DNA from 3 places in the Pseudomonas syringae pv. tagetis genome. Region 3 is predicted to be linked to each of the others. Evidence: riboswitches for the same ligand, from Rfam matches in the RefSeq annotation. Region 3 holds a riboswitch; each other region holds the start of a gene.
The links. A riboswitch is a leader RNA that binds a small molecule or an ion and turns the genes downstream of it on or off. The one in region 3 is predicted to bind cobalamin.
Positions count from the first base shown of each region.

Region 1: it holds a riboswitch for cobalamin, as region 3 does, so the genes downstream of both, cobO (cob(I)yrinic acid a,c-diamide adenosyltransferase) here and cobW (cobalamin biosynthesis protein CobW) in region 3, are expected to answer to the same signal.
Region 2: it holds a riboswitch for cobalamin, as region 3 does, so the genes downstream of both, MME58_RS15855 (ABC transporter substrate-binding protein) here and cobW (cobalamin biosynthesis protein CobW) in region 3, are expected to answer to the same signal.

Region 1 is NZ_CP092923.1:4,257,086-4,259,346, forward strand. Features, by position in the region: gene MME58_RS18925 (cobyrinic acid a,c-diamide synthase CobB) at 1-717, opposite strand, end outside; gene cobO (cob(I)yrinic acid a,c-diamide adenosyltransferase) at 743-1,354, opposite strand; cobalamin riboswitch at 1,446-1,660, opposite strand; gene MME58_RS18935 (PQQ-dependent sugar dehydrogenase) at 1,780-2,261, shown strand, end outside.
Region 2 is NZ_CP092923.1:3,586,162-3,588,422, reverse strand. Features, by position in the region: gene MME58_RS15855 (ABC transporter substrate-binding protein) at 1-965, opposite strand, end outside; cobalamin riboswitch at 1,096-1,294, opposite strand; gene MME58_RS15850 (FadR/GntR family transcriptional regulator) at 1,313-2,029, opposite strand; gene MME58_RS15845 (FadR/GntR family transcriptional regulator) at 2,138-2,261, shown strand, end outside.
Region 3 is NZ_CP092923.1:3,464,198-3,466,458, forward strand. Features, by position in the region: gene cobW (cobalamin biosynthesis protein CobW) at 1-902, opposite strand, end outside; cobalamin riboswitch at 1,013-1,232, opposite strand; cobalamin riboswitch at 1,291-1,508, shown strand; gene MME58_RS15370 (CbtB domain-containing protein) at 1,605-1,787, shown strand; gene MME58_RS15375 (CbtA family protein) at 1,798-2,261, shown strand, end outside.

The DNA of each region.
Region 1 (2,261 bases), 790 kb from region 3:
CACACCGGCGAGCAGCGGCTCGACCTGAACCGGATCGGGCGCAGTAAAGGTCACGGCGGGCGGCAAGGCCACTTCGCAGGTGCTGGCCAGCGCCGCGGCGGCCATGTCCAGACGCACGTCCAGATCGTTGAGTTCACTGGCCTGAACCAGCCCCAGATGGCGACTGGGCAATTCGAAACCGACCTCCCGGGACAGTGCGCCGTACCAGCGCAGGCCTTCGGTCAGGCTGTTCTCCAGTAACTGCGCATGGCGTACCGTGCCGACGCGGTTGGCCAGCACGCCGGCAAACGGCAGGTCCGGCTGATAACGCGCCAGGCCCAGCGCCAGCGCACCAAACGTCTGCGCCATGGCCGTGCCGTCGATCACCCCGAGGACCGGCACGCCGAAATGACGGGCCAGGTCGGCGCTGGACGGTGTGCCGTCGAACAGCCCCATAACGCCTTCGATCAGGATCAGGTCTGCTTCATCCGCAGCCTCCCACAACAGGCGACGGCTTTCGTCGGCACCCACCATCCACATGTCCAGCTGGTAGACAGGCGAACCGCTGGCCCGCTCGAGAATCATCGGGTCGAGAAAGTCAGGGCCGCACTTGAATACTCTGACCTTGCGCCCCTGGTTGCGATGCAAACGTGCCAGCGCAGCCGTGACGGTGGTCTTGCCTTGTCCGGACGCTGGCGCGGCGATCAAAACTGCAGGGCAATCACGCGGAGCTCTCATAACGCGGTTCTCAATAAGGAATGGCTCACAGCTCGATACCTTTCTGCGCCCGGATGCCGGCCTGGAACGCATGCTTGACCACGCCGATGTCGGAAACCGTATCAGCCAGGTCAATCAATTCGGGCTTGGCACCGCGGCCAGTAACCAGCACATGCTGCATCGGCGGGCGAGCCTGCAGATCGCTCAACACCTGTTCAAGGTCGAGGTAGCCATGCTTGAGGGCGATGTTCAGTTCATCGAGCACCACCAGGCCGATACGCGGATCGCGGAGCATCTCCCGAGACACCGCCCAGGCGGCTTCGGCGGCGGCGATGTCACGCTGGCGATCCTGGGTTTCCCAGGTGAAGCCCTCGCCCATCACGTGATAGCGCACCTGCTCGGGGAAACGCCGGAAGAACAGCTCTTCGCCCGTGCTGTTGCGACCTTTGATGAACTGCACCACGCCGCACTGCATATCATGGCCCATGGCCCGGGCGAGCATGCCGAATGCCGAGCTGCTCTTGCCTTTGCCGTTGCCGGTCAATACCAGCAGCAGGCCGCACTCGTTGGGCGAGCTGGCAATACGCTCATCCATCACGGCTTTCTTGCGCTGCATGCGCGCCAGATGGCGTTCGTCGCGTTCGGGGGATTCGTTCATCTGGGTTCTCCGCTCGGGGCAGGCGACAACAGACGGAAGGACAGCACTGAACAGCACGGCAACGCCCTGCACAGAACATCACCCTCCGTGATGCCATTGAGTGGTTCAGGCCGGTCTCCGGGCTCATGAGCGGGTCACCCCCGGCTGCGCGCCTTCCCATGTCGAAACACAGTGGCGTCAGGCACAGCCTTGGCTCATTTACCGTTGCGGGGGCAGCGCCGGGATCGGATCTGGGGATCCACACCGGCTTCCCTGTTTCACCCTGCCAATCAAGGATTGCAGAGCACCTGAAACAAACCGCGAAGGGTAGAGGGTTGGGCTGGGAGCGTCAATCGACACCGTCGCTCTGGAACGTGATTGAACCTAGATGGTTGGCAGTGCCTCTATCAATTACTGGACCACGCCCTTGTTTATGGAGATTCACCATGTTCAAACTCAGACCCCACTACGCAGTGTTGCTTCTGGTTGCCGGCGGCCTCGCTGCCTGCGGCGAGTCTTCGACCCTGCAAGTCTCGGATGGAACAGGCCCCTCGCCCAAGTTGCCGGAGCCCAACAAGACGCTGATCCCGACCGTCAACATTGCCCCCGCCATAGGCTGGGAAAAAGGTGCCCGGCCGGTCGCCGCGCCGGGCACACAGGTGGCCGCGTTCGCTGAAAATCTGGACCACCCACGCTGGCTCTATGTACTGCCCAATGGTGATGTGCTGGTGGCAGAAACCAATTCCCCGGCCAAACCGGATGACTCCAAGGGGATTCGCGGCTGGGTGATGGAAAAGGTCATGGGCCGAGCCGGTGCCGGCGTGCCAAGCGCCAACCGGATTACCTTGCTGCGCGATCTGGACAAGGACGGCGTTGCAGAAACCCGTACCGTTTTCCTGCAAAACCTCAATTCGCCGTTCGGCATGAC
Region 2 (2,261 bases), 120 kb from region 3:
CCGGTGAACAGGCGCAGACCGGCCTGCATGCCCTCGGCGTCGATGATCACGATCCGCTCATGCTTGACTGCGTCCATGTTGCGCGTCACCGGATCGCTCTTGAGAAATTCGATTTTCTTCAGGTAGTCGTCGGCCGGGAAGCGGCGGCGGTCCATGCGCGCAATCACCAGAATGCTTGGGTTGGCCTTGGCAATGGTTTCCCAGCCCACGGTCGGCCATTCCTCGTCGGACTGGACGATATTGCGCATGCCCAGGCTGTTGAGCATGAAATCCGGGATGCCTTTGCGGCCTGCCACGAAAGGATCGCTGGCAAGGTCCGAACTGGAAAACCAGAACAGCGCCGAGACGTCGTTCGCCTTGTTCTGTCTGACGTTGGCGATGGCTGCGTTCAGGCGTGTCTTGAGGTCGGCAACCAGCGCATCACCGCGATCCTGTACGTCGAAAATCTGCGCCAGTTGCTCGATGCTTCTGTAGATGGTCTCGATACGGAACGGCTCGAGGCGTGTGCCATCGGCACCGACCAGATTGTCTTTGCCTTCACAATCGGACGGCAAAATGTAAGTGGGTATTTTCAGGTCATGGAACTGTTCGCGGGTGCCGACCACGCCCTGTTTGCCGACCATCCATTCCAGTTGCACGGTCACCAGTTCAGGCCGTTTGCCAATCACCGCTTCAAAGCTGGGGTCGTTGTCGGCCAGACGCTCTACCTTGTCGTTCTGCGCCTTGAAGCGTGGCAATACGTTGTTGAACCACAGCGAAGTGCCGACCAGGCGGTCACCCAGGCCCAGTTCGTAGAGCATTTCAGTGCCGGCCTGGCCAATCGTTACCGTCCTGGCCGGCGCGTGTGCGAATGTCAGGGTCGAACCACAGTTTTCGAGGGTCAGCGGATACCGAGTGGGGGCCGCGAGCGTCAGGGTGGGCAGCGTCAGGCAGGCGACGAGTGCGGCAAGGCGGGGCAGCGGCATGGAAGACGGTCTCCGTTGGGGCAGGTGCCAAGGCGCAATGCACATCAGGAAACACATCCCCGGCAGATAACCGGGCACGACAGTAAATGCCGACGCGTGCGGATGTCCTTCCCGGACACCCCGCCGGTTAGTTGGTTGAATCGGGTCGGCAGGTCTCCTGACTGGCATGTCATCGCCAGGCTCCGGCCTTCCCGGAGCGTGTCCAGTGGCAGTTATGGAGCAGGCTCGATGCCTACAGTTGCGGGGGCAGTTTCGTTTTGGCTTTGTGACGACAAAGCGTGCGAATTCCCTGTTAGTTCCTCTCGGAAACCGACGGGCGGCATGGTAAACGATAAGCGTTTTAGTGGCTAATCCTTTGCGCGCAGGCGCAGCAGACTGTTGATCAGATGCAGGCGCATCGCGGCTCGGGCGGCGTCGCGGTCCTGATGGACAATGGCGTCCAGAATGGTTTCCTGCTCGCGCTGCTGAATGCCGGGGTCATCCTCTGCGTGCAACGACACGATATTGCCAAATCCGCTGCGAGTACGAGGCAGGATGCTGCTGCCGAGCTGGCTCATGACATCGGTAAAGAAGCTGTTGGCGGTGCACAGCGATATCTGTCGGTGGAACTCGAAGTCGGCCTGCAGAGTGTCATGCCCCAGGCGTGCGCAGCGATTCAGTTCATCGAGGGCCTGGCGGATGGCATCGAGCTGCTCCGGTGTACGGCGTTGTGCAGCGAGCGCGGCTGATTCCGGCTCAATGCTCAGGCGCAGCTCGATGATCGATACCGCATCGCCGGGCGCTGCGACTGGCGGTTCAGTCTGCTGGAAATCCCTTGGCTGCGATGCGTCGACCACGAAGGTGCCGATACCATGACGGGTTTCGACCAGCCCTTCGGCTTGCAGGCGTGACATCGCCTCCCGAACCACGGTGCGGCTGACCCCTGTTTCGCGGATGATCACCTGTTCGGTGGGGAGTTTTTCACCGCTCTGAATCTCGCCTTCGCGAATCCTGCGTGAAAACTCGGCGACCAGTTGCTGGGTCAGGCTGGAGCGACGGCCTTTTGATGTGGAAGGTTGTTCCATGGCGGGTGAGCGGGTCCATGTCGGGTGGCTGAGTATAACCGCACTGAGGGCGTGTTTTGTGGGGGGATCGCAGCCTATACTCGCGTATCGGACAGAACTGAGGCTGCAATGTCGGACAACGCACTTTCCTCGCAAAAGAACCATCGACGCCTGGCGGAAACCCTGGTCGACCGATTCGCCCAGCGCATGCGTGATGGTGTGCTGGTGCGCGGCGAGAAACTGCCTTCCGAGA
Region 3 (2,261 bases):
TTGCCGGGAATGGCCGCGAAGCCTTTCACCCGCAGAATGCCATGCTGCACGACCAGTTGATTCAGCGCACCAAGCAGGACTTTTTCATCCGCATGCGGCAGCTTCAGGGAAATTGAATCGAACGCGTCGTGATCGTGGTCATCATGATCGTCATCGTTGTGGTGATCATGGTGGGTTTTGCGACCGTCGATGTGCAGCTCGGACTCGGCACCGACACCCAGCAGCACGCTGATCGGCAGACGGCCGCTGCTGGCTTCGATCACCTTGACAGCGGGCGGCAGTTCTTCGGCAACTTCGGCACGCACCGCAGCCAGCCCTTCGGCATCGATCATGTCGGCTTTGTTGAGGATGACCAGATCGGCGCTGGCCAACTGATCGGCGAACAACTCGTGCAGAGGCGACTCGTGATCCAGATTCGGGTCGAGCTTACGTTGCGCATCGACCTGATCCGGGAATGCAGCAAACGTACCGGCCAGTACCGCCGGGCTGTCGACCACAGTGATCACCGCATCAACCGTGCAGGCGTTGCGAATTTCCGGCCACTGGAAGGCTTGAACCAACGGCTTGGGCAATGCCAGCCCAGAGGTTTCGATGAGGATGTGGTCCAGGTCACCACGCCGGGCAACCAGTTCGCGCATGACCGGAAAGAACTCTTCCTGAACCGTGCAGCACAGGCAGCCGTTGGCCAGCTCGTAAACCCGGCCGTTGGCTTCTTCTTCGGTGCAACCGATGGTGCACTGCTTAAGGATCTCGCCGTCGATGCCCAATTCGCCGAACTCATTGACGATGACCGCAATGCGCCGCCCCTCGGCGTTGTCGAGCATATGCCGCAGCAGGGTAGTCTTGCCCGAGCCGAGAAAGCCGGTGACGATGGTGACGGGAAGCTTGGCCAGTGTTTTCATCAGATGCCCTTTGGCAGTGCGGCGGGCAAACAGGACGAGAACCGCATGCCTGGCACACGGATCGGATCGCCACCGGATCACCCCGCCCGGTTGTAGTGAGAATTCGCAGACCCTGGGTCCGGTTCGAGGCAGGTCTCCTGGCTCACGGCGGCGTGCAGATCATTAAAGACCTGTCGACACGCATTCATTGCGCCTTCCCGCCGCAGCAGTGGCTGTGCAATGAACCTGACCGTTTACAGTTGCGGGGGCAGCTGCGGCGTATACCGCATTCCCGTCTTAGCTCCATTTGTAACGCATTACGCAGGGAGAACCTCGAACCGGCAAGGCTACGCAGTGACCGCAGACAGGTCAATCGTTCAGATTGACGATCCCCCGCCGCGCATGCTCTCCTGTACGCCTTGTTTCGGGTGCCCCTCACGGGGTGAAACGGGAAACCGGTGCGCTCGCCCTATTGCCGAGCAAGTCCGGTGCTGCCCCCGCAACGGTAAGCGAGAGAAGGTCTGATCCACTGTGCCGCGGCATGGGAAGGTGACCTTGCAGGGCTTGAACATACTGACGTTCAGTCCCCTCGCGAGCCCGGAGACCGGCCCGACATTGTTGCAATGACAAACCCGCGGTGGGCGGGCGCAGTTGAAACCTTCGGCATCTGTCGGCAGGTTCCTTTGCGCGTGGCCCACTTGCCAATCACCAAGAGGGATCGCCATGTCGACCATCAGCAGCCACCCCGCCACGACCAGTTCCACGCGCACTCAACGCCTGACAGCCGCCATCAGCGCCACATTGCTGGGTGCCTGCCTGGTCTACTTCGCCGGATTTTCGCACATCGCTGCCGTGCACAATGCGGCACATGACACCCGTCACAGCGCTGCCTTTCCTTGCCATTAAGGGTTACACAATGTTCAAGCGAATCGCACAAACTGCCGGGTTCACAGGCCTGCTTGCGGCCCTGTTGCTGACTCTGCTGCAAAGCCTGTGGGTGGTGCCGCTGATCCAGCAGGCCGAAACTTACGAAAACGCGTTTGCCGAACAGGTGCATGAGCATGCCGAAGGCGCGACCGCCGAGCACAGTCACGCGCATGAAGAAGCGGCCTGGGAACCTGAAAACGGCTGGCAACGTGTGCTTTCCACTACGGGCGGCAATCTGGTGGTCGCGGTGGGCTTTGCCCTGATGCTCGCCGGGCTGTACACCTTGCGCGCGCCGCGTCGCACCGTGCAAGGCGTATGGTGGGGGCTGGCCGGTTTCGCTGTATTTGTGCTGGCACCCACCCTCGGCCTGCCACCTGAGTTACCAGGCACAGCCGCCGCCGAGCTGAGCCAGCGCCAGCTGTGGTGGATCGGCACCGCTGCGTCCACTGCCAC